3 regions of the Pseudarthrobacter sp. lyk4-40-TYG-27 genome follow, and region 2 is predicted to be linked to each of the others. Evidence: riboswitches for the same ligand, from Rfam matches in the RefSeq annotation. Region 2 holds a riboswitch; each other region holds the start of a gene.
The links. Region 2 has a riboswitch for thiamine pyrophosphate ahead of thiD (bifunctional hydroxymethylpyrimidine kinase/phosphomethylpyrimidine kinase). Riboswitches for the same ligand answer to the same signal wherever they lie in the genome.
Positions count from the first base shown of each region.

Region 1: another riboswitch for thiamine pyrophosphate. It lies ahead of thiO (glycine oxidase ThiO); the one in region 2 lies ahead of thiD (bifunctional hydroxymethylpyrimidine kinase/phosphomethylpyrimidine kinase).
Region 3: another riboswitch for thiamine pyrophosphate. It lies ahead of QRM96_RS16020 (ECF transporter S component); the one in region 2 lies ahead of thiD (bifunctional hydroxymethylpyrimidine kinase/phosphomethylpyrimidine kinase).

Region 1 covers NZ_JARVSH010000006.1:454,043-463,720, forward strand. The annotation lists gene QRM96_RS13820 (hypothetical protein) at 1-98, shown strand, start outside; gene QRM96_RS13825 (thiazole synthase) at 162-974, opposite strand; gene thiS (sulfur carrier protein ThiS) at 979-1,215, opposite strand; gene thiO (glycine oxidase ThiO) at 1,212-2,501, opposite strand; TPP riboswitch at 2,497-2,615, opposite strand; gene thiE (thiamine phosphate synthase) at 2,643-3,335, shown strand; gene QRM96_RS13845 (RNB domain-containing ribonuclease) at 3,365-4,876, shown strand; gene QRM96_RS13850 (DEAD/DEAH box helicase) at 5,168-6,835, shown strand; gene QRM96_RS13855 (DNA-methyltransferase) at 6,844-7,716, shown strand; gene QRM96_RS13860 (PHP domain-containing protein) at 7,730-8,578, opposite strand; gene QRM96_RS13865 (aminopeptidase P family protein) at 8,657-9,678, shown strand, end outside.
Region 2 covers NZ_JARVSH010000001.1:65,773-75,450, forward strand. The annotation lists gene QRM96_RS00345 (vitamin K epoxide reductase family protein) at 1-661, opposite strand, end outside; gene QRM96_RS00350 (Rne/Rng family ribonuclease) at 1,098-4,490, shown strand; TPP riboswitch at 4,641-4,738, shown strand; gene thiD (bifunctional hydroxymethylpyrimidine kinase/phosphomethylpyrimidine kinase) at 4,746-6,266, shown strand; gene rplU (50S ribosomal protein L21) at 6,531-6,839, shown strand; gene rpmA (50S ribosomal protein L27) at 6,901-7,164, shown strand; gene obgE (GTPase ObgE) at 7,282-8,871, shown strand; gene proB (glutamate 5-kinase) at 8,861-9,678, shown strand, end outside.
Region 3 covers NZ_JARVSH010000008.1:86,613-96,290, reverse strand. The annotation lists gene QRM96_RS16025 (ABC transporter ATP-binding protein) at 1-1,254, opposite strand, end outside; gene QRM96_RS16020 (ECF transporter S component) at 1,254-1,877, opposite strand; TPP riboswitch at 1,945-2,085, opposite strand; gene QRM96_RS16015 (DUF4235 domain-containing protein) at 2,304-2,567, shown strand; gene mnhG (monovalent cation/H(+) antiporter subunit G) at 2,568-2,981, opposite strand; gene QRM96_RS16005 (MrpF/PhaF family protein) at 2,971-3,249, opposite strand; gene QRM96_RS16000 (Na+/H+ antiporter subunit E) at 3,246-3,791, opposite strand; gene QRM96_RS15995 (Na+/H+ antiporter subunit D) at 3,788-5,389, opposite strand; gene QRM96_RS15990 (Na(+)/H(+) antiporter subunit C) at 5,386-5,907, opposite strand; gene QRM96_RS15985 (Na+/H+ antiporter subunit A) at 5,904-8,933, opposite strand; gene QRM96_RS15980 (MFS transporter) at 9,130-9,678, shown strand, end outside.

The DNA.
Region 1 (9,678 bases), on a different contig from region 2:
TCCTCGGCACCGCCGCGGCCATTGCCGCCGTCGCCTACCTGGGCCGCACCCGGACACGCCATGACACCGAACGGCTGAACGCGGTCCTGCGGGGCTGAACCGACCCTGAGTAAAGCTGTGGCCACCACCCGGACGGGTGGTGGCCACAGGCTTTTTGGGGGCTAGAGGAACTCGGCCCGGCCCTCCATCGCCGATGAGGCCAGGGCGTGTTCCCGGCGCGGGATGCGTCCGGCTGCCCTCGCCAACCGTCCGGAAACCACGGCGTGCTTGAACGCTTCGCCCATCAGCGCCGGGTTCTGCGCCCGCGTCACGGCTGTGGCCAGCAGGACGGCGTCGCAGCCCAGTTCCATGGCCAGGGCGGCGTCGGAGGCCGTACCGATGCCCGCGTCCAGGACCACGGGAACCGAGGCCCGGGAGACGATGAGTTCGATGTTGTGCGGGTTCAGGATGCCCAGTCCGGTGCCGATCGGTGCGCCGAGCGGCATCACGGCGGTGGCACCAAGATTTTCCAGCCGCAGCGCCAGCACGGGATCGTCGTTGGTGTAGGCAAAGACCTTGAAGCCGCGGTTGACCAGCTGCTCGGTGGCGTCAACGAGTTCCACGGCGTCCGGCAGCAGGGTCTGCTCGTCGGCGATGACTTCCAGCTTCACCCAGTCGGTTTCGAGGGCCTCCCGGGCCAGTTCCGCGGTGAGGACAGCGTCCCGGGCCGTGAAGCAGCCAGCGGTGTTGGGCAGGACTTTGATCCCGTGGTCCACCAGCAACTGGAACAGAGAGCCGGTTTCCGCGGTTGAGTACCGCCGCATGGCCACCGTGGTCAGTGCCGTGCCGGAGGCCAGGAGCGCAGCGCCCAGGCCGTCCAGGCTGGGTGCACCGCCGGTGCCCATGATGAGCCGGGATCCGAGGGCGACGCCGTCGATCACCAGGGTGTCATCTGCGGCTTGGCTTGCGGTGTTGATGGTGCCGGTTTCGGTCATGGGGTCAGCCTCCTTGGACTGCAGTGACGAGTTCGATGTCGTCGCCGTCGGCGAGCGCGGTACCGAACCATTGACTGCGCGGCACCACCTGGGCGTTGTGGGCGACGGCGACGCCCAGTTTCCTGCCGTCCGTCGCCTGGCCGTTGGGGGCCAGCGGCCGCCCGGTGACCTGGCTGACGAGCGTGGTGATGGAGGCGCCGTCCGCCACGGTGTGCGGGTTTCCGTTGAGGGTGATGTTCACGCTGTCTCCTTCAGATGGGGGCTGGGGACGGCCACGGCCGACCCGGAAAAACGGTCCGGGCTGAACGGTGCCCAGCGGGGATCGGCGGCCCCGTCCAGGAGTGCCGTGCAGATCGCGGCGGCGGCGGGCGTGAGCAGCACCCCGTGCCGGAAGAAACCGGTCGCGATGACCAGCCCCGGCACGTGCCCGTCGGCTGGGCCCCCGGATCCGAAGGACGCCGCAACCCGGCCCAGCAAGGGTGCATTGTCGGGGGTTCCGGGGCGCGCCCGGGCGGTGCATTCCAGGAGTTCAAGTTCGGCGACGGCGGGCACCAGCGCCTGGGCGTCCCGGAGCAGCTGGTAGACGCTCCCGGCGCTCACGGCGTCGGAGAGGGCGTCCTCCCGTTGGGAGGCGCCGATGACTACCGTGCCATCCTCCCGGGGCACGATGTACACCGGGATCCCGTGGACCAGCCCGCGCACCGTGGCTGTCACCAACGGGCGGAGGTGCTGCGGCACGGAAAGCCGGAGGATGTCCCCGTGCACCGGCCGCAGCGGCAGGTCAAGGCCGTGGGGCAAGCCGTCAAGGGACGCCGCGTGCAGGCCGTTGGCCACGACAGTTTCCCCCGCCAGGACTGTGCTGCCGCTCCCAAGGCGGACGCCGGCCACCGTCCCGTCCTTCCACAGCAGTCCGGCCGCCCGCTCCGGGACGGCAAAACCTTCCGTTGCACCGGCAACCGCCACCGTCGGGGTTTCCCGTACCGTTGCGGCGAGCGCCAGGCGCACGGACGCTATCAGCCTCCTCGGGTCCACCTGGTGGTCGGCCGGGGTGTCCAGCGCACAGGAGATCCCCGGGCTCAGCAGGGGTTCGCGGCTGCGGGCTTCACGCACGGTCAACGGTGCCACCTCCAGGCCGCTGGCCTGCTGCACTGCGCGCAGGTCCATCAGCGCCCGCCGGTCGGCAGCGTCGACACCGACAGCGAGGGTGGGTGTCATCAGGTAGCCGGTCCCGGCTCCGGCTGCTGCGGCGACGCCGGCAGCGAAGCCGGGCCAGCGGGATGATGCGTCGAGCATGAGCTCCAGGAGGTCCTCTTCCTGGTAGTGCAGCTCGCTGACGGGGGCCAGCATGCCGGCAGCGGCCCAACTGGCGCCGGCGCCGGGCGCGTCATCGATGAGCGCAACGGACCGGCCGGAGCGCTGGATCTCCCAGGCGATTCCGTGTCCCACCACTCCGGCGCCGATGACGGCGACGTCGGCCCGGATGGCGTCATCGCCAGGTCCGGGCAGGCAGTTCCTGGTGCTGGTCATGGTGTGGTTCCTTCCCTACGCCGGTATTAGCCGGATCAGGTCAAGCGGTCGGCTCCGACGCCCTCTCAGCCCGGCGCTTTGTGACAGCTGCCGCGGGCTCCCGCAGTACCAGCCCAGTTTAGAGGAACTAGGCTGGCAGGCATGAATATGTCCCCCTCCTCCTTTCCTGCCCTTGGGGCGGCCCGACTGTACCTCTGCACGGATGCGCGCCGGGACCGCGGCGACTTTGCCCGGTTCGTGGATGCCGCGTTCGCCGGGGGCGTGGACATCATCCAGTTGCGCGACAAGAGCATCGAGGCGGCCGAAGAACTGGACCTGCTGGCGGTCTTGAAGGAGGCCGCGGTTCGCCACGGGCGGCTGTGGGCCGTTAACGACCGGGCCGACATCGCGGTGCTGTCCGGCGCACCGGTGTTCCACATCGGCCAAAAGGACCTCCCGTTGGCTGCGGCCCGGACGCTGGTCAACGGCAATGCGGCCATCGGGCTGTCCAGCCACAGCCCGGAGCAGGTGGATGCCGCCCTCTCCGCCGCTGCCGGGCCTTCCCACCTGGACTACTTCTGCGTGGGGCCTGTCTGGGCCACGCCCACCAAACCCGGCCGGACCGCCGTCGGGCTGGACCTGGTGAAGTACGCCGCCAAGGCTGCCGCGGAAGTACCCAACCCGGTGCCGTGGTTTGCCATCGGGGGCATCGACCACGGAAACGTGCACCAGGTGGCGGAGGCAGGAGCACGGCGGATCGTGGTGGTGCGTGCCATCACGGAGGCGTCGGATCCCGCGGCCGCTGCGGCCTCCCTGCTCGACGCGCTGGACGCTGCCGGCCCCGGGCCTGCGTAAACCCAGGACTTGGAGTTACGCTGACTTTTGTGTCACATCATCGGTTGGCTCCCAATGTCCGCGACCACCGGAACGCCTTGGAAGAGGCACTGGGCGCGTTGCGGACCGAACTCGAACTGCCGGGGCCTTACCCGGCCGCGGCAGTGGACGACGCCCGCGCCGCCGTGGCGGCCCTGAAGCTGCCGTCCTATGACCTGACCGCCGTCGCATTCGTGACCATCGACCCCGCCTCGTCCACGGATCTGGACCAAGCCGTGTTCATCGAGCCGGACGGGGGCGGCTACCGGGTGCTGTACGCGATCGCCGATGTTCCTGCATTTGTTGCGCCGGGTGGTCCGCTGGATGCTGAAACCAGGCGCCGCGGGCAGACGTTCTACGCTCCCGACGGCCGGATCCCGCTGCACCCGGAGGTCATCAGCGAAGGGGCCGGGAGCCTGCTGCCGGGCCAGGAGTGTCCGGCTTTCGTCTGGGAATTCACGCTCGACGCCGACGCAGCAGTGATGTCCGTGGGCGTCAGGCGGGCGCGGATCCGCAGCCGCGACAAGCTCAGTTACAGAGGTGCACAAGCAGCCCTCGACGCCGGCACCGCTCCCCCGGTGCTGCAACTGCTCCGGGAAGTGGGGCTGAAACGGGTGGCGCTTGAGCGGGAGCGCGGGGGCGCCAGCCTCAACATGCCGGAGCAGGAGATCGTTCAGCTGCCCGACGGCGGCTACCGGATCGACGCCGCCCCGCAGCTTCCCGTGGAGGACTGGAACGCGCAGATTTCGCTGATGACGGGGATGGCGGCCGCCCAGCTCATGCTGGAAGGCAAGGTGGGCATCCTGCGCACCATGCCGGCCCCCGATGAGCGGTCGCTGAGGCATTTCCGGCTGCAGACCGAAGTGCTTGGCAGGCCGTGGGACGGCGAAGTCAGCTACGGCGAGTACCTGCGGTCGCTTGACCCCACCGATCCCCGCCAGCTGGCCATCATGCATTCGGCCGGGATGCTGTTCCGGGGCGCGTCCTATACGGCGTTTGACGGGACGGTCCCGGACGACGGCATCCAGTCCGCCATCGGCGCCGCCTACGCCCACACCACCGCCCCGCTGCGCCGGCTGGTGGACCGCTTCGTGCTGGTAATCTGCGAGGCCCTCAGCAACGGCGGTGATGTTCCGGAGTGGGCACGGGAGGCGCTGCCGCTGCTGCCGGGAATCATGGCCGGTTCCGACCAGCTGGCGTCGCGGATGGAGCGGATGGCGCTGGACACGGTGGAGGCGGCATTGCTGCTGAACCACATCGGCCAGGAATTCGACGCGATCGTGATTTCCGGGTCCAAGCCCCAGAACGGGAACGGCAACGGATCCGCCAAGAACGGCAATGGAAACGGTAACGGAGCCACCAGGAACGGCAACGGGAACGGCAGTTCCGGGATCATCCAGATCGCCGAACCGGCGGTGACGGCCCGCTGCGCCGGCGAGCTGACGTCCGGTACCAAGGTGCGCGTCCGGCTGCTGTCCTCCGACATCACCACCCGGCAGATCCACTTCGAACTGGTTCCATAAGGGCCCGATGGACGCGGCAGGAAGGGGCAACACGGGGATTTCGCCCCTGTACGGCTAGACTGGGAAGGTAGAACTGGATGCCCGGTCGTTGATTTCCTTGATTTGAAACCAACAAGCCCGCCCCTACGCGATCTTGAGATTTGCCAGTTGGTCACCAGTGCCAGCATTAGATAGCCCGCGATCGGCTTCCACTGGATTAGCTTGCGCGCCCGAGCGTGCTCCGGAACGGCCAGGACTGGCCGGCCCGTTGAGCAGGCAGCGCCATTGCCCAAATGAATAAGGAAACTCCCCGTGAGTGAATTGCATACCCACCAGCTCCTGACCGATGCGTCCGGCACCGAGACCATCGAGCCGGAAGAGACCATCATCTCGGACGAGACCCCGCACGAGATCGCGGAGAAGTCCTTTGCCGACTACAACGTCCGCGCGGACATTGTCGAGTCCCTCGCCGACGCCGGGATCACGCACCCCTTCCCCATCCAGGCCATGACCCTGCCGGTGGCCTTGGCGGGCCACGACATCATCGGCCAGGCCAAGACCGGTACCGGCAAGACCCTGGGCTTCGGCATCCCGGCGCTGCAGCGGGTCATCGGACAGGACGACCCCGGCTACGCCAAATTGGCCGTCCCGGGCGCCCCGCAGGCCCTGGTCATTGTCCCCACCCGCGAGTTGGCAGTGCAGGTGGCCAACGACCTCCAAACGGCCTCCCGCAAGCGCAACGCCAGGATCACCACCATTTACGGTGGCCGCGCCTACGAGCCCCAGGTTGAAGCACTCCAGCAGGGCGTCGAAGTAGTAGTGGGTACCCCGGGACGCCTGATCGACCTGTACAAGCAGAAGCACCTGAGCCTGAAGAACGTCAAGCTCGTGGTCCTCGACGAAGCCGACGAAATGCTGGACCTGGGCTTCCTGCCGGACGTTGAGACCCTGATCGCCGGAACCCCGGCTGTCCGCCAGACGCTCCTGTTCTCGGCAACCATGCCCGGCCCCGTCATCGCGATGGCGCGCCGCTACATGACCCAGCCCACCCACATCAGGGCAGCCGATCCGGATGATGAAGGCCTCACCAAGCGCGACATCCGCCAGCTCATCTACCGTGCGCACAGCATGGACAAGACCGAGGTGGTGGCACGCATCCTGCAGGCCCGGAACCGTGGCCGGACCATCATCTTCACCAAGACCAAGCGCACCGCCGCCAAGGTGGCCGAGGAACTGGTGGACCGCGGTTTCGCCGCCGCAGCCATCCACGGCGACCTGGGCCAGGGCGCACGCGAACAGGCGCTCCGCGCGTTCCGGAACAACAAAGTGGATGTGCTGGTGGCAACGGACGTCGCCGCCCGCGGCATCGACGTGGACGATGTCACCCACGTGATCAACTACCAGTGCGTCGAGGACGAAAAAATCTACCTGCACCGGGTGGGCCGCACCGGCCGCGCCGGCAACAAGGGCACTGCAGTCACATTCGTCGACTGGGATGACATGCCGCGCTGGGCGCTGATCAACAAGGCCTTGGGCCTGAGCGTCCCCGAGCCCGTGGAAACCTACTCCTCCTCACCGCACCTCTACAGTGACCTCGACATCCCCGAGGGCACCAAGGGACGTCTCCCGCGCGACAAGCGGACCTTGGCCGGCGTTGACGCCGAGGTGCTTGAGGACTTGGGCGAAACCGGCAAGAAGAACAGCCGCGGCGGCCGGGACGCCTCCCGTTCCCGCGAGCGCGACGGCCGGGGACGCGGAAAGGACGACGGCGGAAAGGCCGGCGGCCGGGACTCCGCCCGCTCCGGTGAGCGCCGTCGTCGTACCTCCGACTCCGCCCCTGCCGCCGACGCAGCCGCCCCCGCGGCCGACGGCGACCAGCCCTCGCGCACCCGCCGTCCCCGGACCCGCACCCGCCGCCGCAACGGCGAAGTGGTTGCCGCCGCGGACAAGGGCGGACAGCCCGGCAGCTCCGAGGGCTAACTGCGTCGATGACAGACACTGTTTGGGCGCCGGACGGCGGCAGCCTGGTGGTTCACGCGGACAACGCGGAGTACCTCCCAACACTGCCGGACGGCGCCTTCACGCTGATCTACGTGGATCCGCCCTTCAACACGGGCAGGCCGCAGCAGCGGCAGGAAACCCGGATGGTGGCCAACGCTGAAGGCAGCGGGGACCGGGTGGGTTTCAAGGGCCGTTCCTACGACACCATCAAGGGCGCGCTGCACCGCTACGACGACGCGTTCAGCGACTATTGGTCTTTCCTGGAACCGCGGCTGGTGGAGGCGTGGCGCCTGCTGGCTGATGACGGCACCCTTTACCTGCACCTGGACTACCGCGAAGTGCATTACGCCAAGGTGATGCTGGACGCCATTTTCGGCCGGGCATGCTTCCTGAACGAAATCATCTGGGCGTACGACTACGGCGCCCGGGCGAAGAACCGGTGGCCCACCAAGCACGACAACATCCTGGTGTACGTCAAGAACCCGGCCAAGTACCACTTCGACAACGCCGAGGTGGATCGTGAACCCTACATGGCCCCCGGGCTGGTGACGCCGGCCAAGCGCGAACTGGGCAAGCTGCCTACGGACGTCTGGTGGCACACCATCGTCTCCCCCACCGGCAAGGAAAAGACCGGGTACCCCACCCAGAAGCCGGAAGGGCTGGTCCGCCGGATTGTGGCCGCCTCGTCCCGCCCCGGCGACTGGTGCCTGGACTTCTTCGCAGGCTCCGGCACCCTGGGCGCCGTGGCGGCCAAGCTTGGCCGGAAGTTCGTGTGCGTGGACCAGAACCAGCCCGCGATCGACATCATGGCCAAAAGGCTCGGTGCGCACGCCACCCTGGCCGTGTACCAGCCCACCTGACGCGCCCCCTTGATCAGGGGCGGATGACCGCGGCTCCGGTACCCAGTTCTTCGATCCGCGCCAGCATTCCGGGGGCAGTGACGTTCTCGCCGAGCAGATTCGGCTTGCCCGTACCGTGGTAGTCGGAGGAGCCGGTGACCAGCAAGCCATGCTTGGCGGCGAGCTTGCGCAAAAACGCCCGCCCCTCTTCCGGATTGTCCCGGTGGTCGATCTCCAGTCCCGCCAGTCCGGCGTCGATCATCTCTTGGTAGGTCCGCTCCCCCACGATCCGGCCCCGGGCCGACGCTACCGGGTGGGCAAACACCGGCACGCCTCCCGCGGCACGGACAAGTTCGACGGCGGTGGCCGGGTCCGGTGCATAGTGCGGGATGAAGTAGCGGGACCGGGAGGTGAGGATCGAAGCGAACGCCTCGGAACGGTCTTCCACCACCCCCGCTGCCACCAGGGCATCAGCGATGTGCGGCCGGCCCAGGGTGGCGCCCGGAGCCACGTGGTGGATCACGTCGTCCCATGTCAGGGGGTAGTCCTCGGCCAGGATGGTGACCATCCGTTCGGCCCGCGTCAGGCGCGAGTCCTTGGCTTTGGTGATCTCCTCCAGCAGGCCTGGATGGGTGGGGTCGTGCAGGTAGCTCAGGAGGTGGACGCTGATGCCTTCCGCGGTCCGGCAGGAGACTTCCATGCCGGGAACCAGGGCCACGCCGTGCGTGACGGCGGCCGCGGCCGCCTCGGCCCAGCCCGCGGTGGAATCATGGTCGGTCAAGGCCACCACGTCCAGGCCCGCACGCGCGGCAGAGGCCATGACGTCGGCGGGGGGCTCTGTCCCATCGGAGACGTTGGAGTGGGCATGCAGGTCAATCCTCACTTGTCCAGACTAGTGGACCCCGCCCCTCCGCACCGGAGCCTGTTCGCATAGCCGCGACGCTGGTGAGACGATGGTGCCGTGAACGATGCCGATAACACCCAGAACTCTGCTTCCCAGCCGCTGGAGGAGCGCGTCAACAACCGCTCTCAGCGGCCCAGTTCCAACGCTTTCAAGGCCTTCATGGCCAGCAACTGGGCGCCGTCCAGCCAGGAGCTCCCCCAGCGCGACGCCGTCGCTGGCTACGCCGCAACCCGGCGCAAGGCAATCTCCGCCCTGTTCAAGGGCGAACGGCTGGTCATCCCCGCCGGACCGCCCAAGGTCCGCTCCAACGACTGCGACTACCGCTTCCGGCCGCACTCCGGCTTCGCCCACCTGACGGGCCTCGGCCTGGACCACGAGCCGGACGCTGTCCTGATCCTGGACCCGGTGGAGGAAGGAACCGGCGACGACGGCGGCAACCACCGCGCCACGTTGTACTTCCGGCCGTTGGCGGGCAGGGACACCGAACAGTTCTACGCCGATTCCCGCTCCGGCGAGTTCTGGATCGGGGCGCGCCCCACCCTCGAAGAGTTCCAGGCCCGCCTGGGGCTGCCCACCGCCCACATCGACCAGCTCGAAACGGCCATCACCAAGGATGTCGGCGCTCCCGAGATCGGCGGCATCTCCATCCGCCTGGTCCGCAAGGTGGACGAAAACATCGACGCCCTGGTGGATACGGCCCGGTACAACACGGCGAAGGACCCGGAGAACCTGGACCTTGAGGTCCTGGACGCCCTGGACGAGAAGCTCAGCGAAGCACTCTCCGAGCTGCGCCTGCTCAAGGACGAGTGGGAGATCGAGCAGATGAAGATCGCCGTGTCCGCAACGGTTGAGGGATTCGAGGAGGTCGTCAAGGCCCTCCCCCGTGCGCTGACGCATGCCCGCGGCGAACGGGTAGTGGAGGGGGCGTTCTTTGCCCGCGCCCGCGAGGTGGGCAACGAACTGGGCTACGACACCATCGCGGCCTCCGGCAACAACGCCACCGTGCTGCACTGGACCCGCAACACCGGCCGGGTCCACGCAGGCGACCTCCTGCTCCTGGACGCCGGTGTCGAGGCGGA
Region 2 (9,678 bases):
CGGAGGTACCTGCGAACACCTGGATGAACGCAAAAAAGATGGTGGCGATGACGGCAACATACAGCAGCGCCGTGATGATCCAGCCGGAGTCACCGAGGATGCGGGTTGCCCGGGCGGGCAGGGGGATCACTCCTGCTGTGATGTTCCTGATGGTGGTCCAGACGAAGAGCGGGATCATGGCCGACCACACGATCATGCAGAACGGGCACAGGATGTGGATGGAGTACAGGGCCTGGGACCACAGCCACACGACGAATGCGAAGCCCAGCGTGACGCCCGCCTGCAGGCCAACCCAGTACCAGCGGGCGAAGGTGGCGCCGGCGAGCAGGGCCATGCCTACGGTAATGATGATGGCGAAGGCCACGATTCCGATGAACATGTTGGGGAACCCGAACAGTGAACTCTGCCAGGTCTGCATGACCTGGCCGCATGAGATCCACGGATTCACATCGCAGACGGTGGTGTGGTTGGGGTCCTTGAGAACCTCGAGCTTCTCCAGGACAAGGGTTCCGGAGGCAAGCCATCCCACAATTCCAGTGATGACCAGAAGCCAGCCGAACGGCCGGTTCCGGGTCATCCGGGGAAGGTTTTCGGCAGCAGCGGTGCGCGGCGCAACGGCTCGATCGCTTTCGTGGGCGCTGACGGGGGAGATGCTGGGCATGGGTGTGGCGTCCTTTTCATCCGGTGCTCCTGTGCCTGATTGTAACGCCGGTGGCTGGTCCCGCCACCCAGGAAGGCAGGAGCAGCGCGGGCCTCCGCGGCGATCCGGCCCGGGTATGAGAGAATGAACGTGGCTGGAAGCCGATCCACATTCGGACTCCGGTCCGGTGGTTTGTTCCCAAGACCGCCAATGATGAGCAGGGCAGGCTTCGGAATTCTCCGGCACTCCCGCGACTCCATTGAGCGGCACCTGGTTGTGGCACGCAGAACAACGGGTTTCAGAACATCCACCGGCTCCTGTGGGCTGCCGCACCCCAATGACGGTGCGAACCCGGGAGCATCCATTTGACTTCTGTCAACGCCTGCGGGTTTTGACAATATGTGCCCCAATGGGTGCCGGATGTGGCGGTACGTCAGGGGCAGGAGTGTAGCCACATATGGATATTGATCGAGAACTGGCCGTTAACGACGAAGCAGTGGCCCCGGAGGCCGCTGCTGCACCGAAGAGGGCTCCAAGGGTCCGGCGCAAGGCGGCGCCCAAGGCTGCCGAAGCCGTAGCGGACGAAGCTGCCGCACCAGAGCCTGCGACCGACGCGCCGGTGGAAGAACCAGCCGCGGAGAAGAAGGCCCCGGCCCGCCGCACCCGCGCCCGGAAGAAAGCCGACGCCGCCGAACCCCTGCCCGCGTTCGCCGACGACGCTGCGTCCACCACCGCCGCAGCCGTTGCCGCAGTTGAGGTATCCGCACCGGCGCCGGCCGATGAGGGCCCGGCTGCCGGCCCCGCCCCGGATGCCGCGGCGGACGTCGAAACGAAGCCTGTGCGCCGCCGTCGGGTAGCCACCCGCAAGGTCGCTTCCCCGGCTCCGGCCCCGGAAACTGCAGCGGCGGAAGCTGCTGCCGCCGCTCCGGTGCAGGACGCCGTGGAGGAAACCGCATCGGAGGAAACCCCCGAGGCGTCTGTTGCTGCCCCGGAAGCCGCCGCCCCCGCCGTCGAGGAGGTCCCGCAGGCGCCGGTGCAGGCACAGGAGCCCGCCGCCGCACCTGCAGCTCCCGAGGCCGGAAGCGACGCCGCGTCCACGGCGGCAGCAAGCCCCTTTGGTTCGCTGTTCCTGGAACCAGGTTCCCCCACGTCAGTCCTCTTCCAGGCGCCGGACCTGAGCACCGTGGTCCGCCCCGCGACGCCCGCGGCGGAGGACGCCGACGAAGAAGAGGCCGACGACGCAGACGATTCCGCCAGCCGCCGCCGGCGCCGCAGCCGTGGCCGCCGTGGCCGCAGCCGCATCGGCGAGCGGACAGATGAAGACGTCGAGGGCGGCACCGGTGACGCCGATGCCGAAGACGAAGCCGACGAGGACGCCAACGGCCCACTGGAAGACGGCGTGACCTCCCGCCGTCGCCGCCGCCGCCGCCGCGGTGACCAGGACCTGGAGTTGACCGGTGGGGAAGGCGACGATCCGCCCAACACGGTGACGAGGGTCCGTGCGCCGCGCGCGGTCAGCGAAGCGCCGGTCAACAACCGGGTCACCAGCGTCAAGGGCTCCACCCGCCTTGAGGCCAAGAAGCAGCGCCGCCGCGAATCCCGCGATACCGGCCGCCGCCGCACCGTGATCACCGAAGCCGAGTTCCTGGCCCGCCGCGAATCCGTGGACCGCCAGATGATCGTCCGGCAGCGCGACGACAGAATCCAGATCGGCGTCCTCGAAGACGGCGTCCTGGCCGAGCACTTCGTGTCCAAGACCCAGCAGGACTCGTTGATCGGCAACGTCTACCTGGGCAAGGTCCAGAACGTGCTGCCGTCCATGGAAGCTGCTTTCGTGGACATCGGACGCGGCCGCAACGCCGTGCTCTACGCCGGCGAGGTCAACTGGGAAGCCGTCAACCTCGAGGGCAAGCAGCGCCGGATCGAAAACGCCCTGAAGTCCGGCGACACTGTCCTGGTCCAGGTGACCAAGGACCCAGTGGGCCACAAGGGCGCCCGCCTCACCAGCCAGATCTCCTTGCCCGGACGCTACCTGGTGTACGTGCCCGGCGGCTCCATGACCGGCATTTCCCGCAAACTGCCGGACGTCGAACGCAACCGCCTCAAGCGCATCCTCAAGGACCGCCTCCCCGAACACGCCGGTGTCATCGTCCGCACCGCCGCAGAGGGCGCCTCCGAAGAGGAACTCACGCACGACATCAACCGGCTGCGCGCACAATGGGAAGGCATCGAAAGCCAGTCCACCTCCACCAAGGTCCTCGCCCCCGAACTGCTGTACGGCGAACCTGACCTGACCATCAAGGTGGTCCGCGACGTCTTCAACGAGGACTTCTCCAAGCTGATCGTCTCCGGCGAGGAAGCCTGGGACACCATCGAGGCCTACGTCACCTACGTCGCCCCGGACCTGGTGGGCCGCCTCGAGAAATGGACCAAGGACCAGGACATCTTCTCCGCCTGGCGGATCGATGAGCAGATCCACAAGGCACTCGAGCGCAAGGTGTTCCTGCCCTCCGGCGGATCCCTGGTCATCGACCGGACCGAAGCCATGACCGTGGTGGACGTCAACACCGGCAAGTTCACCGGCAGCGGCGGCAACCTCGAGGAAACCGTCACCAAGAACAACCTCGAAGCTGCCGAGGAAGTGGTGCGCCAGCTGAGGCTGCGCGATATTGGCGGCATCATCGTGATCGACTTCATCGACATGGTGCTCGAATCCAACCGGGACCTGGTCCTGCGCCGCCTCGTCGAGTGCCTGGGCCGCGACCGGACCAAGCACCAGGTTGCCGAGGTCACGTCCCTGGGCCTGGTCCAGATGACCCGCAAGCGCATGGGCACGGGCCTGCTGGAAGTCTTCGGCGAGCAATGCGAGGCGTGTGCCGGACGCGGCGTCGTGACCCACGACGATCCCGTGGAGCACCGCCGCGCCAACATCGTGGCGGCCGAACACCACGTCCAGCGCGCCGACAACCGTCCCGAAGCCCGCGGGGAGGCCCACCGCCCCGACGGACAGCGGACCGATGCCGGCCAGCCCGGTGCACGCCCCGAGCGGAAACGCCGCCGTGGACGCGGCGGCCAGCAGGCCGAGGCAGTACCGGCGCCGGCAGTGCACGTGCACACTGTGCAGCCGGATCCCAGTGACGCCGAGCGGCACGCCAAGGCTGAAGCCACCCGGCTCGCGTTGGCCAACATCGCCGCGGCGGCCCACGCGGCGCACCTCCACGACGACGAGCTGGCAGCTGCCCGGCACGCGCCGGCAGAGCAGGCTACGGCCCCGCAAGCACCGGTCCAGCCTGCACCGGCAGCTGACGGGGAAAAGCACGACGCCGATACGCACGGGCGTCCCGCGGCGGTCCTGACGTTCGGCGGCGAGAAAGTCCCGCTTCCGTTCGTGGAGCACGCGGAGGATCAGCAGCCCAAGCCCGCCCTGACGCTGGACCGGCTCGCGGAAGCATTCGCGCACCTCGGCCAGCCGGTTTCCGCCGTCGAGGACGCTCCAAAAAATCCTGCAGCGGCTGAACCGGCACCGGAACAGGCCGCACAGGAGCCCCGGCCGCAGGGCGGCGAAGCCCCTTCGCGGGCCGCGGAAGCACCGGCTGAAAAGGACTACTCCGACCACACGCTGGAGCAGACAAGGCAGCGCAGGCCGCGCCGCCACCGGGCCGCCAGCCGAGCCCAGGGCGCCGCGAACGAAACCGCCGTCCAGCACCATGAGAACGTCCAAGCCGCAACTACCGGGCACTCACACGCAGCCAAGGCCCCCGAGCCCGCGAACCAGCAGCCTGCTGATAGCGGCAAGCGTTCCGAGGAACCCATCATCCTCGGCGTGGGCGTCCCGGCTTCGGAGCTCTAAATTCCGGCAAGCCACGGCGTCGAAAGGTGAAGTCCCCGTCTCGTGGACCATTCCCCCCGAAAGTACAGGGGGAACAGTCCACGGGGCGGGGACTTCCTGCATCTGGCCGCTGTCACCTTTAGCCGGGCACCGCGCCACCGGCTAGGCTGGGAAACCGACACGGGGTGCCGCGCAGAAGGCCGGCTGAGATCCACACCCGTTGAACCTGTCCGGCTAGTACCGGCGAAGGGATGTCTGTTGTCTTCGACCCTCTCCATGCCCCTGCCAAGTGCCTCCACTGACGCCTCCGGCACCCCTGCGGGCCGCGACATCCCACGGGTCCTCTCCATTGCGGGCTCGGATCCATCCGGCGGAGCAGGAGTCCAAGCGGACCTGAAGAGCATTGCAGCGCACGGCGGATATGGCATGGCCGCCATCACGGCACTGACGGCGCAAAATACCCGTGGCGTTGTGGCCGTCCACGTCCCGCCTGCTGCGTTCCTGGCGCAGCAGCTCGATGCCGTCAGCGACGACATCACCATCGACGCCGTCAAGATCGGCATGCTCGGCGACGAAGCGGTGATCCGCACGGTCCAGCAATGGCTCGACAAGGTGCGTCCCGCCGTCGTAGTCCTGGACCCGGTGATGGTGGCCACCAGCGGCGACCGCCTGCTGAAGGAAACCGCCGAAGCCGCCCTCCGCGACCTGCTCCCGCTTGCCCACCTCATCACCCCCAACCTGCCCGAACTGGCCATGCTGGTGGGCGAAGAGCCAGCGGGGGACTGGGAAGGTGCGCTGGACCAGGGCAGGCGCCTGGCGGATGCCACCGGCGCCACCGTCCTGGTAAAAGGCGGACACCTGTCAGGCGAAGGCTGCCCGGACGCCCTGGTGAACACCGCCGGTGTGCTGGCCCGGGACGTGGTGGAAGTGCCCGGCCCCCGCGTCAACACCCGCAACAGCCACGGGACGGGTTGTTCGCTGTCCTCTGCCATGGCCACGGTCCAGGCCCGGTTGGGCGACTGGGAAGGGGCGCTGCGGACGGTCAAGCCCTGGCTGGCCGGAGCGCTTGAGGATTCCGGCAGGCTGGAGGTCGGCCACGGGAACGGGCCCGTGCACCACTTCCACCATGTGCGGCCCCACCTGCCGGAAGGCGGCTTCGCGGCCAGGCTCTGGGCCGAAGCCCGGCAGGACCTGGCGGATATTTACGCCCTGGACTTCATCCAAGGCCTGGTCTCCGGCGAACTGGCGGAAAAGGACTTTGCCTACTATCTGGCCCAGGACGCCCAATACCTCAACGGCTACTCCCGGGTCCTGGCCCGTGCCAGTGCCCTGGCCCCCTCCGAAGAGGAGCAGCTGTTCTGGGCAGGCTCGGCCCGGCAGTGCCTGGAGGTTGAATCGGAACTGCACCGCTCATGGCTCAGCACCCGGCCCGGGCAGACGGGCCTGGGACCCGTCACCAAGTCCTACGTCGACCACCTCACAGCCGTCTCGGCGTCGGGCAGCTATGCCGTCCTTGCCGCCGCCGTCCTGCCCTGCTTCTGGCTCTACGCCGAGGTTGGCAGGACACTGCACGCCCGGTTCCTCGCGGCGGGCGAACCGGACGGGCACGCCTACGCCGCGTGGCTCCGCACCTATGCCGACGAGGGCTTCGCCGAGGCCACCCGGCAGGCCATCGCCATGGTGGATGCGGCCGGACGGAAGGCCTCCGACCATGAACAGGCCGCCATGGTCACGGCGTTCAAGCAGTCCTGCCGGCTCGAAGTGGAATTCTTCGACGCGCCGCGCATTCACTCCTGACGCCCAACGGCGGCGCCCCGGCTACAATGGATACGCACGGTTGCGGCGCTGCATGCCATGCTGTGGTTACTATCACAGCCGGCCCTCCGGAACCAGCCTCATTTGCGGCTGGAGACGGATTTAGCGTATTCTGGATCTTCGGTGCTTACGCCAACACTTGGGTTATGACCCCACGGCGTTGAGGCACAGCGAGAAACCAGGCTTTTATTGAGTCGGTTCCGCACGCAAATTTTGTTATAAACGTCGAGAGAAGTGAGTTCCCAAGTGGTGTACGCGATTGTCCGCGCAGGCGGCCGCCAAGAGAAGGTTTCCGTTGGAGACTTCGTTACCCTGAACCGCGTCGCCGGTGGAGCCGGCAGCACCATTGAGCTGCCCGCACTGCTCCTGGTTGACGGTGACAAGGTCACCTCCGCAGCCAAGGACCTGGCCAAGGTAACTGTTACGGCTGAAATCCTCCAGGACCTGCGTGGTCCTAAGATTGTCATCCAGAAGTTCAAGAACAAGACCGGCTACAAGAAGCGCCAGGGTCACCGCCAGGAACTGACCAAGGTCAAGATCACCGGCATCAAGTAACCACCGGTTACTGTTCAGGCATTTCAACAGATTCCCCAGAATTTAGAGGCAGGCATTTCAGATGGCACATAAAAAGGGCGCGAGCTCCACTCGCAACGGTCGCGATTCCAACGCACAGTACCTCGGCGTCAAGCGCTTCGGCGGCCAGGTCGTTTCCGCAGGCGAGATCATCGTCCGCCAGCGTGGCACCCACTTCCACCCGGGAGCCGGCGTAGGCCGCGGCGGTGACGACACCCTGTTCGCACTGACCCCGGGCGCCGTTGAATTCGGCACCCGCCGCGGACGTCGCGTGGTCAACATCGTTGCTGCTGCAGCCGCAGAGTAACAACCAGTTTTGAAGCGGTGGAGCGGGCCTGAGGGCCCGCTCCACTGTTCTTTTAACCGCATTACAATCGTTGTGGCGTCCCCGGGCGCCGCTTGAACAGCATCTGAGGAGATCCACGTGGCCAGCTTTGTAGACCGGGTAGTACTGCATGTATCCGGCGGTACCGGCGGCCATGGATGCGTTTCCGTCCACCGTGAGAAGTTCAAGCCCCTTGGCGGGCCCGACGGCGGTAACGGCGGCAACGGCGGCGACGTGATCCTCCGGGTGGACCACCAGACCACCACCCTCCTCGACTACCACCACGCGCCGCACCGGCACGCCAGCAACGGCGGACCCGGCATGGGCGACTGGCGCGGCGGCAAGAACGGCGAAACCCTGGTCCTTCCCGTTCCGGACGGCACCGTGGTCAAGTCCAAGGACGGCACCGTTCTGGCCGATCTGGTGGGTGAAGGCACCGAATATGTGGCCGCCGCCGGCGGCATCGGCGGACTCGGCAACGCAGCCCTGTCCTCCCAGAAACGCCGTGCTCCCGGTTTTGCCCTGCTGGGAATCGAAGGCGAATCCCGCGACGTGGTCTTGGAACTGAAGTCCATTGCAGACATCGCGCTGGTGGGATTCCCGTCCGCTGGCAAGTCCAGCCTGATCGCCGCGATGTCTGCCGCCCGGCCCAAGATCGCCGATTACCCCTTCACCACCCTCATCCCCAACCTGGGCGTCGTCCAGGCAGGCGACGTCCGCTTCACGATTGCCGATGTCCCCGGCCTGATTGAAGGCGCCAGCGAAGGCAAGGGCCTCGGGCACAACTTCCTGCGCCACGTTGAGCGCTGCGCCGCCCTGGTGCATGTGCTCGACTGCGGCACGCTCGAATCCGACCGCGATCCACTCTCGGACCTCGCAATCATCGAAGGCGAACTCGAAAAGTACGCGGTGGACATGAGCTACGCAGGCTCCGACGGCCAAGTGGTCCCCCTCAACCACCGCCCCCGCCTCGTCGCACTGAACAAAGTGGACCTGCCCGACGGCAAGGACATGGCAGAATTCGTGCGCCCGGAACTGGAATCGCGCGGCTACCGCGTCTTCGAGGTCTCCGCCACCAGCCACGAGGGCCTGCGCCAGCTCGGCTTCGCAATGGCCGAAATCGTCCAAGCCGCCCGCGACGCCGTCGCGGCCGAACCTCCCAAGGTCCAGCCGGTCGTGCTCCGGCCGCGCGCCGTCAATGAAACCGGGTTCAAGATCCGCCGCGAGGAAAAGAACCTGGAGCCGCTGTTCCGTGTCCTCGGCGAGAAGCCCGAGCGCTGGGTCAAGCAGACCGACTTCACCAACGAGGAAGCCATCGGCTACCTTGCCGACCGGCTGGCCAAGCTGGGCGTGGAAACCGAACTGTTCAAGCAGGGCGCCAAGCCGGGGGATACGGTGGTCATTGGCGAGGACGACGGCGTTGTCTTCGACTGGGAGCCCACCATGATGGCAGGCGCGGAACTCCTGGCTTCACCCCGTGGCACGGACGTCCGGTTCGCCGATATCGGCGACCGCCCCACCCGCAGCCAGAAGCGTGAGGAACAGCAGGAACGCCGCGACGCCAAAGCCGCCGCCCGTGCCGAACTCGAGGCCGAGCGCAAAGCCGGTATCTGGACCGAGTCCGTCAGCGGACGCCGTGCTGCCCGCCCCGTCCAGGACAGTGGAATGGAAGCGGACGATGACCTCTAGGGTCGTGGACGCGGCGCCGGTTGCGGGCTCCGCGGACAGAAGCCTGCTGGCAGATGCCCGCCGCATCGTGGTGAAGGTGGGGTCCTCCTCACTGACCAGCATCAAGGGCGGCATTTCCGAGGAGTCGCTCACCGCGCTGGCCGACGCCCTCGCCGCCAAGCGCAACGCGGGTGCCGAAATCATCCTGGTATCCTCCGGCGCCATCGCCGCCGGGTTGGCCCCGCTGGGGTTGGAAAAGCGTCCCCGGGACCTGGCCACCCAGCAGGCGGCGGCCAGCGTGGGCCAGGGCCTCCTGATGGCCCGGTACACCCAGGCGTTTGGCGCCCACGGCGTCACTGTCAGCCAGGTCCTGCTTACGGCCGAGGACCTGATGCGCCGCAGCCAGCACACCAACGCCCTCCGCGCCATGGACCGGCTGCTCAGCCTCGGAGTGGTCCCCGTCGTGAACGAAAACGACACCGTGGCCACCCACGAGATCCGCTTCGGCGACAACGACCGGCTCGCCGCCCTGGTGGCACACTTGGTGCGCGCCGACGCGCTTGTGCTGCTGTCCGACGTCGACGCCCTCTACGACGGTCCGCCGGCCCACGGTGCCAAGCGCATCCCGCTGGTCACCGGAGCGCAGGACCTCGAGGGCGTGTCCATTGGCAAAGCAGGCAAGGCCGGGGTGGGCACCGGAGGAATGATGACCAAGGTGGAAGCCGCCAGCATGGCGGCAGGCTCCGGCATCCACGCGCTGGTGACATCCACGCCCAACGCCGCCGCCGCCCTGAACGGCGAGGACGTTGGCACCTGGTTCTCCGTGAA
Region 3 (9,678 bases), on a different contig from region 2:
CAGCTCCTCCACCCGGTCCTCGCCGTGGCCCAGGTGCCGCGGCCCGAACAGCAGCTCGTCCAACACCTTGCCCGTCACGAACTGGTGCTCCGGTTCCTGGAACACGGTGCCCACCCGTGAGATCAACTGCTCTGCCTTCCACGCGTAGGGGTCGATCCCGGCACCGCGGCTAAGGTCCACGGCGGCCGACACCTTTCCGGACACCGGTTCAAGGAGCCCGGCAAGGGTCAGTGCGAACGTTGATTTTCCGGCGCCGTTCGGGCCGGTGACGGCCAGCGCCTGGCCGGCCCGGACCTGCGCGGCAACACCCTCCTGGACAGGAACCGGCGGAATCTTGCGGAAGCCTTTGCGGCGGGGACGCTCGCGGGAGACCGCCAGGTCTTCGGCTGCAAGCAGGAGGTTGCCGGTTACGGCGGCGGGGATGCCGGACTGGCGGCGGGTGGCCGGCACATACCCCGGCACCCAGACTCCGGCCGCCGTCAGCATGGCCCGGGCCTCGCCGAGCACCCGGTCCGGAGGTCCGTCCAGGAGCACGGCGGGATCCGAGGCGGAGCCCGGCTGCAGGACCACGATCCGGTCCACCAGGTCCTTCCAGACGGAAACCCGGTGCTCCACCACCACCAAAGTGGCCCCGGTCTTGTCGAGGCAGCGTGCCACGGCGTCCCGGACCTCCAGGACGCCGTCCGGGTCGAGGTTGGCGGTGGGCTCGTCCAGCAGGATCAGCCCGGGACGCATCGCAAGGATGCCCGCCAGCGCCAGGCGCTGTTTCTGACCGCCGGAGAGGGCCGACGTCGGGTGGTCCAGCGGGAGGTGGGACAGTCCGACGTCGGCAAGCGCCTCGTGCACGCGCGCCCAGATGGCGTCGCGGGGCACGGCAAGGTTCTCGGCGCCGAAGGCGACGTCGTCCCCCACCCGGGAGAGGACCACCTGCGTCTCCGGGTCCTGCTGCATCAGGCCGGAGCGGCCGCGACGCTCGCGGGGAGGGGCGCCGTCAACCAGCAACGAACCGGACTCGTCCGCATCGCCGGCCTCGCCGTCGTCGTTGATGTCGCCCAGGACCCCGGCGAGGGCATGCAGGAGCGTCGACTTCCCGGCACCCGAGGGACCGAGCAGGAGTACCCGCTCGCCGGGGCGGATATCCAGGTCGAGGGCGTGGACGGCAGGTTTGGCCCTACCGGCATGCCGCCAGCCCCAGCCGCGGGCCGTGACGGCGGCAGGGCGCACGCCTCCTGCGGCGTCCTGGGAAGGTGCCATCAGGAGAAAACTGGCTCCGTTGCAGCCTTGCGGGACGCGAAGGAACTCAGCACCCCGGTGCGGGCCAGGCCGCGGGTGGCGAGCCAGGACAACGCGCCCGCCAGCACGGCGCCGGACACCGTGGTCAGGACGATGTAGGCGAGCTTGTCCGCCCCGGAGTAGGCAATGTTCCAGCCCCACGGTGCGAATGAGTCATTCAGGCCGCAGAAGAAGCCCGCGGCCGCCCCCGCCACGAGGGAGACGGGCAGGTTGAACTTGCGGTAGACGAAGACCGCGAAGATGATTTCCGCGCCCAACCCCTGGATGAAACCGGAGAAAAGGACGGAGGCGCCGTATTGGGAACCCATCAGGAGCTCGCCCGTTGCGGCCACAGTTTCGCAGAACAGGGCGGCTCCGGGTTTGCGGATGATGAGCATTCCCAGCACGCCGGGAATCATCCAGCCGCCGGCCAGGATCCCGGTCAAGGGCGGGTAGGCGGCGTTCATGGGGGCCGACAGGGCGGCGGCGCCCTGGTCCCAGGCCCAGAAAATGACCCCGCCGGCGATGGCCACCAAGGCCGCCACCACGATGTCGACGACGCGCCAGGACTTACTGGTGGTCTTCTTGATTGCAGCAGTACTCATGTGATCCTCCTGGGTAACAGGAGGGGAAAGTGGCTCCGGCTGGCGGACCGTTGCCGGTCCGGCCGGACACTTTGAGAACTCGACTCCCTTGCGCCGGTACTAACCGGATCAGGTTCGAGGGTCTGCGGCTGTCCCGCACTCTCAGCGCCCACCTGCGGTTCCCGGCATGGCCAGGTTGTCCGACGGCGGCGCTCCCCTGTCGTTTTTGAATGTTGATGTTCGCGTGTAAATACTGCCCGGTTTGGGCGTGGTCAAGTTTACACCTGGCGGGGGCGGGCGGCGGCCATGCCGGCTGTTGAGCCGGATGTGACCGCGGACCGCCGTCAGCGGGCCCGAGAGGATGCCGGCCATGCCCTTGCCCGGACCGGTCCGGGTGTACGGCTAGGCTGTAGGCAGTCCGTTTTCCGCCCGCAAGGAGTACTAGGAATGAACCTTTTCATCAAGCTGCTCGGTACCGCGGTGAGCCTGGGCGCAGGCCTGGTCGGCACCAAGCTCGTCAACACCATCTGGGAAAAGACCACCGGGCAGAAGCCGCCCAGCGGCAAGGGCGAGGACGTGCCCACCAGCCTGCGGTCGGCCTTGACTTTCGCACTGATCTCCGCGTCCGTCAGCGCCATCATCCAGGTCCTGGCCAACCGGGGCACCCAGCGCGCCATCACCCGCTTCGCCAAGACGCAGGACATCGTCTAGCTACTGGCGGTTTTCGCCGTCGTCGCGGTTGTCCGTCAGGGCAGCCTCGGCGGCGGCTTTTTGCACTACGGCCTCGAGCTCATCGGCGGCGAGCAGCTCCCGGTGCAGGTGCTTGGTGCGGTAGCCGGCCCGGCCCACCATGTGCGCGGACACCGGCACCGTGAGCAGCTGGAAGATCCAGGCCACCACCAGGACCGGCCAAACCCACCAGCTGCGCATCTGCAGCCCTATGGCTGCCAGCAGCAGGAACAGGCCCAGGACCTGCGGCTTGGTGGCGGCGTGCATGCGGCTCATCAGGTCCGGGAAGCGGAGCAGCCCGATGGCGGCGCCCAGGGACAGGAGCGCACCCGCCACCATGAACACCGCGGAGGCAAGGTCGATCCACGCGTCCGCGCCGGAAAAGTCAGGATTCATGGGGGTTCACCCTCCGGTCGGCGACGAACCGGGCCACCGTGACCGACCCGATGAACCCAATGATGGAGATGGCCACCACCAGCATCAGGTTGTTCAGGTGCCGGTTCACGGCCATGTCCACGCACAGGGCCCCGCCCAGGATGGCGAGCAGGACATCGGCCGCAAGCACCCGGTCCAGCAGCGAAGGGCCGCGGGCAATCCTGATGATGGCCCCGCCCGCGGCGAGGGAGAAGATGACGGCCGTGACCGCCAGGACAACAGGCATCATGCGGACGCCTCCATTCGGACGGCTTCGAGTTCTTCGGCGGACCCCATGATGCGGATCAGGCCCGCTTCGATGGACCGGACCTCGTTCCGCAGGCCCTCGATGTCCTGCTTGGAGGTGATGTTGAGTGCGTGCAGGTACAGGGTGGAGGCCGGGCGGTCCACCTCCACCACCAGGGAGCCGGGAATCAGGGAGATCACGTGCCCGGTGGCGGTGACGATCAGGTCCTGGTGGCTCCGGAGCTTCACCGCGACGACGGCGTTGGTCACCTTGGGTCCGCGGACGGTGGCCAGGTACAGGACCTGGCCGCTGGCAACCACCACTTTCGCCAGGAAGGCAAAGGCGAAGGGCACGGCGTACAGGATGTTGAACCGGCCGCTGAGTTCCACCGGCGGAAGGTAGAACAGCCTGGCAACGCCTACCGCCAGCAGGGCACCGAAGAGCAGGTTCCCGGGGCTGAAGTCCTGCCACAGGGCACCCCACACGATCACCAGCCACACCAGGAGGGGAAGCTCCTGCCGCAGCGAAATCCGTTTGCGGCTCATCGTCCTCCTCCCGTCACGGTGGCCGGAACGGCGGTATTGCTGCCGAGGACCGACTGGATGTAGGGGGCCCGGTCCAGCATGTCCCGCGCAGCATGGTCGGAGAGCCCGAACAGCGGCCCGGCGAACACGGTGAGCGCGACGCCGAGCACCACCAGGCCAAGGGTTGATCCCACCATGGTGCGCGGCAGGAGCGTGACCGTGTTGAGTTTGGCGCCCGGACCGGCGGCGCGCCCCGAGGGGCCGGCCAGCAGCACGGGGTCCGGATGTTCGGCGTCCTCCGGCTTCCGCCAGAACGCCCGGTTCCATACGCGGGCAATGGCCAGCAGCGTCAGCAGGCTGGTCAGCACCCCGCCGATCACCAGTGCGTAGGCCAGCGGGGTCCCCAGCTCAATGCCGGCCTGCAGCAGCCCCACCTTGCCGAGAAACCCTGAGAACGGGGGGATGCCGGCCAGGTTCATGCCGGGGATGAAGAACAGCATTGCCAGCAGGGGCGAGAGCTTGGCCAGGCCGCCCAGCCGGTCAACGGAGGAGCTGCCGCCGCGGCGTTCGATCAGGCCGGTCACCAGGAACAGGCTGGTCTGGATGGTGATGTGGTGGGCCACGTAGAAGACCGCAGCCGCCAGCCCGGCCACGGAGGACATGGCCAGCCCGAACACCATGTACCCGATGTGGCTGACCAGGGTGAACGAGAGCAGACGTTTGATGTCGCTTTGCGCCAGCGCACCAAGGATGCCCACCACCATGGTCAGCAGCGCCACTACCATCAGTGGCGTGTTCAGGGTGTCGCCGGGGAACAACAGCGTCTCGGTCCTGACCATGGCGTACACGCCCACCTTGGTCAACAGGCCGGCGAACACGGCGGTGACGGGTGCCGGCGCCGTGGGGTAGGAGTCGGGGAGCCAGAAGGACAGCGGGAAGACGGCGGCCTTGATGCCGAACGCCACCAGCAGCATGACGTGCAGCAGGGTCCTGGTGCCTTGGTCCAGGTCGCCCAGTTTGAGGGCGAGGTCAGCCATGTTGACGGTGCCGGTTGCGCCGTACACCATGGCGATGGCGATCAGGAACAGGACGGAGGACACCACCGACACCACCACGTAGGTGACCCCGGCGCGGATCCGGGGCCCGGTGCCGCCCAGGGTCATCAGCACGTAGCTTGCGGTCAGCAGGATCTCGAAGCCGACGTAGAGGTTGAAGAGGTCGCCGGAGAGGAACGCGTTGGACACCCCCGCTACCAGGATCAGGTAGGTGGGGTGGAAGATCGAGACCGGTGCGTCTTCGTCGCCGTCGGCCATGCCTTGCCCGGTGGCGTACACCAGCACGGCGAGGCTCACTGCCGAGGAGACCACCAGCATCAGCGAGGAGAACTGGTCCACCACCATCACGATGCCCCAGGGCGGCAGCCAGCCGCCGATGGTCACCGCGGCGGTCCCGCTGTTCCACGCGGACGCCAACAGGAGGCATTCGAGGGCCAGGGTGAGTGACAACAGTCCGATGCTGACCGCCCGCTGGGCCCGGGAGTGCCGGATCAGGAGGAAGGTCAGTGCGGCGCCCAGGATGGGAAGGACGACGGCGAGCGGGGCCAGGCTGGCGATGTTCACTTTTTGCCGCCTTCCGGGCCGGATTCGATGGTGAGCGAGCCGGGCTGTTCTTCCGCGGCTGCCTGTTCGGCCGGCATTTCCCGGCCTCCCGCCGTGACGGTGGCGAGCGGAAACTCGGATGTTTCGGCCGGGATTTCGGCGTCGTCCTCCGCGTCGAAGCTCGGTGTTTCCGCCACCCGGAGGTCCTCCACGTCGTCCTGGATATCGTCCTGGCGGGCCAGGACCCACGTGCGGTAGATGATGCCCAGCATGAACGCCGTGACGGCGAAGGAGATCACGATCGAGGTCAGGATCAAGGCTTGCGGCAGGGGGTCGTTGTAGTCACCGGCGGGGGTGTCCTTGGTGAAGAACGGAGCCAGGCCGGCGTATCCCCCGGTGGAGAGGATCAGCAGGTTGGTGGCGTTGGCCAGCAGCATCAGCCCCAGCAGGACGCGGGTGAGGCTGCGTTCGAGGATCAGGTAGATGCCGCAGGCATAGAGGGCGCCCATGACGATCAGCAGGGTCAGGTTGACGCTCATGCGTTGCCCTTTGCGGTGGTCTCGGCAGGAATACGGTCCGGTTCCTGGTCCTGCTGTGCCGGTTCAGGCCCGGCCGCAGCGGACCGTTCTTCCATGTGTTCATCGATCTCGGCACCCAGGCTGCGCAGCACGTCGAGCACCAGGCCCACCACCACCACGTACACGCCGATATCGAAGATGGTGGAGGTGACGAACTTGATGTCGCCGAAGACGGGCAGCCACACCTCGATGATGGCGGACTGGAACACCTGGCCGCCCAACAGCAGGGGCGTCACGCCGGAGGCAGCGGCCAGGGCCAGGCCGGTGCCCAGCAACGCACCGGCGCTCAGCGGTGCGGCTTCCCGCAGTTCGAACCGCCCGCCGGCCAGGTAGCGGATGGTCAGGGCCAGGCCGGCGGTCAGGCCGCCGGCGAAACCGCCGCCGGGCAGGTTGTGGCCGGCCAGCAGCAGGTAGAGCGAGAAGATGATCATCGAGTGGAACATCAGGCGGGTGACCACCTCGAAGATGATGGAGCGGCGTTCCGGGGCGAGGGTCCTGCCCGCCACGATCCAGGCGTCCCGTGCCGAGGCGGCGAACTTCCGGCTGATGGCCAGCGCCGCACCGTCGCGGGACCCGGGGTCCACGCCGTGGTACCGCCCCACGGTGCCCTCGGCAACGGAGGCGGACCGTTGCAGGCGGTCGCCGCGGCCGCGGACGAAAATCAGGCTGGCCACGCCGGTGGCGGCCAGGGCCAGGACGCTGATCTCACCGAATGTGTCCCACGCCCGGATGTCCACGAGCGTCACGTTCACCACGTTCAGGCCGCCGCCGCCCTCGTAGGCGAGCTGCGGGAACTGCAGGGACACCGGGATGGCGGTCCTGGCTCCCATGGCGAAGATCGCGGCGAACACCATGGTCACGCCGAAGCCCAACCCGATGATGACGCGCAGCACCCGGTACTTTCCGCCGGTGCGGTCACGAAGCTCAGGAGGAAGGCTGCGCATGGCCAGGACGAACGCCACCAGGATGATGGTTTCCACCAGCATCTGGGTCAGGGCAAGGTCGGGGGCGCCCTGCAGGGCGAACATGAGGGCGATGCCGTACCCGGTGACGGAGACCATCAGCACCGCCAGGAAGCGCTTGTTGGCCTTGACGGCGGCAAGGGCGCCAATCACGATGCCCGCGCCGGCCACGAGCTGCAGCGGCGAGTGCGGGTCCACGAGGTAGATGTCCTGCGGCAGGGCATTGCCGCTGAGCAGGATGGCGGTGAGCGGCAGGACGAACGCCACGCTGAGGATTACGGCGAGGTAGAAGTAGAGGGAACCGCGCTGGGTCCGGCCCGTGATCCAGACGGCGGCGTCGTCCAGGGCGCCGATGGTGAGCTGGTAGCCCCGGTCGCCGTCCACCCAGCCCGGAACCCGTGCCTGCACCCTGGCCACGGCGTTGCGGCCGACGTACATCGCCAGGCCCAGCACGAACGTGACGGCCGTCAGCCCCAGTGCCGGGGTGAAACCGTGCCACAGCGCCAGGTGGCCGGCCTGCTCAGCCGGCGTTCCGGCGTCGGGCGCCGTGGAGGCGAACAGCGCCGCGTAAGGCTGGATCCAGGCGTCAACCGGTACCGGCCAGAGCCCGTAGGCGATGGTCAGGAGGCTCAGGACCGCGGGCGCGGCAAGGAAGGAGGGCCGGATGGCTTTGAACGGGGTGGGCTCCACGCCGGGCTTCGCCGCGAAGGCACCCCACATAAACCTGGCGCTGTAGGCGAAGGTCAGGATGGATCCCACCACCAGGCCGGCCAGCACCACCATGCCCCACGGACCGGCATGCGGGCCGGTGGCGTGGTGCACGAACGCTTCGAGTACCGATTCCTTGGCCACAAACCCGGCCAGCAGCGGCACCCCGGCCATGGAGGCCGCACCGATGCCCGCCACGATGCCCAGGGCCCGCGAGGACCGGAAGACGCCGGAGAGTTTCCGCACATCACGGGTCCCGGACTGGTGGTCGATGATGCCCACCACCAGGAACAGCGTGGCCTTGAACAGGCCGTGGGCCAGCAGCATTGCAAGCCCGGCCAGGGCGGCGTCCGGTGTCCCCAGGCCCACCACCATGGTGAGGAAGCCCAGCTGGCTGACGGTGCCGTAGGCAAGGATCAGCTTGATGTCGGTCTGCCGGAGCGCCCGGTAGCCTCCCACCAGCATCGTGGCCAGGCCCAGGCCCAGGACCACAGGCTGCCAGTACACCGTCTCCGCAAAGCCCGGGGCAAGGCGGGCCACCAAGTAGATTCCCGCCTTGACCATCGCCGCCGCGTGCAGGTAGGCACTGACGGGGGTCGGCGCAGCCATGGCACCCGGGAGCCAGAAATGGAACGGGACCAGCGCGGACTTGGTGATGGCACCCACCAGGATGAGCACGACGGCGGCGCCCACCGTGACGCCTGACGGTCCGGAGACCAGCGCGGCCGCTTGCTCCAGGATGCTGGAGATGCGGTAGGTCCCTGCGGTGTAGCCCAGCATGATCAGGCCCACCAGCATGGCCAGGCCACCGGCCGTGGTGACCATGAGCGCCTGCAGGGCGGACCGGCGGGCCGCGAGCCGGGTCCTGGCGAACCCGATCAGGAGGTAGGACAGGATGGTGGTGAGTTCCCAGAAGATGAACAACAACAGCAGGTCATCGGCCAGCACCAGGCCGAACATGGCGCCGGCGAAGGCAAGCAACTGCGCGCCGAACGCACCGAGGTCCTGGTCTTTCCGTTTGAAATACCGGGCGCAATAAAGCAGCACCAGCGCACCGACACCCAGCACCAGCAGTGACATCACCCAGGCCAGCGCGTCCATCCGGAACGCAAACTCAAGGTGGAGGCCGGGAATCCATTCAAAGACTTCGGATACTGCGCCGGACCCGGAATAGACGGCGTCGTGCTGGAAGGCCAACCAGGCGAAGGAAACAGCCGGGACGGCCGCCAGCGCGTAGAACGCATTCCGGCCCCAGGCCCTGAAGAGGAAAGGCGCCAGGACAGCCACCGAAAAGTGCACGGCAAGGACTGTTATCACTGGTATCTCCGCAACGTCAGGGATTCGATTGTCAAAAGTTGGAGCAGGCGGCAAGAAAGTTAGATCCGGGAGGCTCCAGTTTACCAAGGCCCCGGCACCACCTTTTCTTGTGCGGGGTGGGCCGGGCGGCGAATTCCCCCACGTCACAGGGCTGTGCTCCGCCGGGTGTTCGCCACGGGCGGATACGATTCAACGTATGAACAGCGCCAGCGCTCAGGGGGCAATGCGGCCTGCCTCGGAACTTGAGTCCGGAACCCGGACTTCCACCAAGCGCCGCATCCTGGCGTGGGCCTCCTGGGACTGGGGTTCGGCGGCCTTCAACGCGGTCATGACCACGTTCGTGTTCACCGTCTACCTGACGTCCAACGCCTTCGGCGGGGAGGACAGTGCTTCCGCGGTCCTGGGCTCCGCCCTGGCTGTTGCCGGACTGGCCATCGCGCTCCTGGCTCCGGTCACCGGCCAGCGCTCGGACGCGGGCGGCCGCCGCAAGCTGTGGCTGGGAGTGAACTCGGCCGCCGTCGCCATCCTTACCGCCCTGTGCTTCTTCGTGTTTCCGCACCCGGAATTCCTGCTTCCCGGCGCCTGCCTGATTGCCCTGGGCAATGTGTTCTTCGAGTTTGCCGGCGTGAACTACAACGCCATGCTGGCCCAGGTTTCCACGCCGCAGAACATCGGGAGGGTCAGCGGGTTCGGCTGGGGCGCGGGCTACGTCGGCGGAATCGTGGCCCTCCTGATCGTCCTGCAA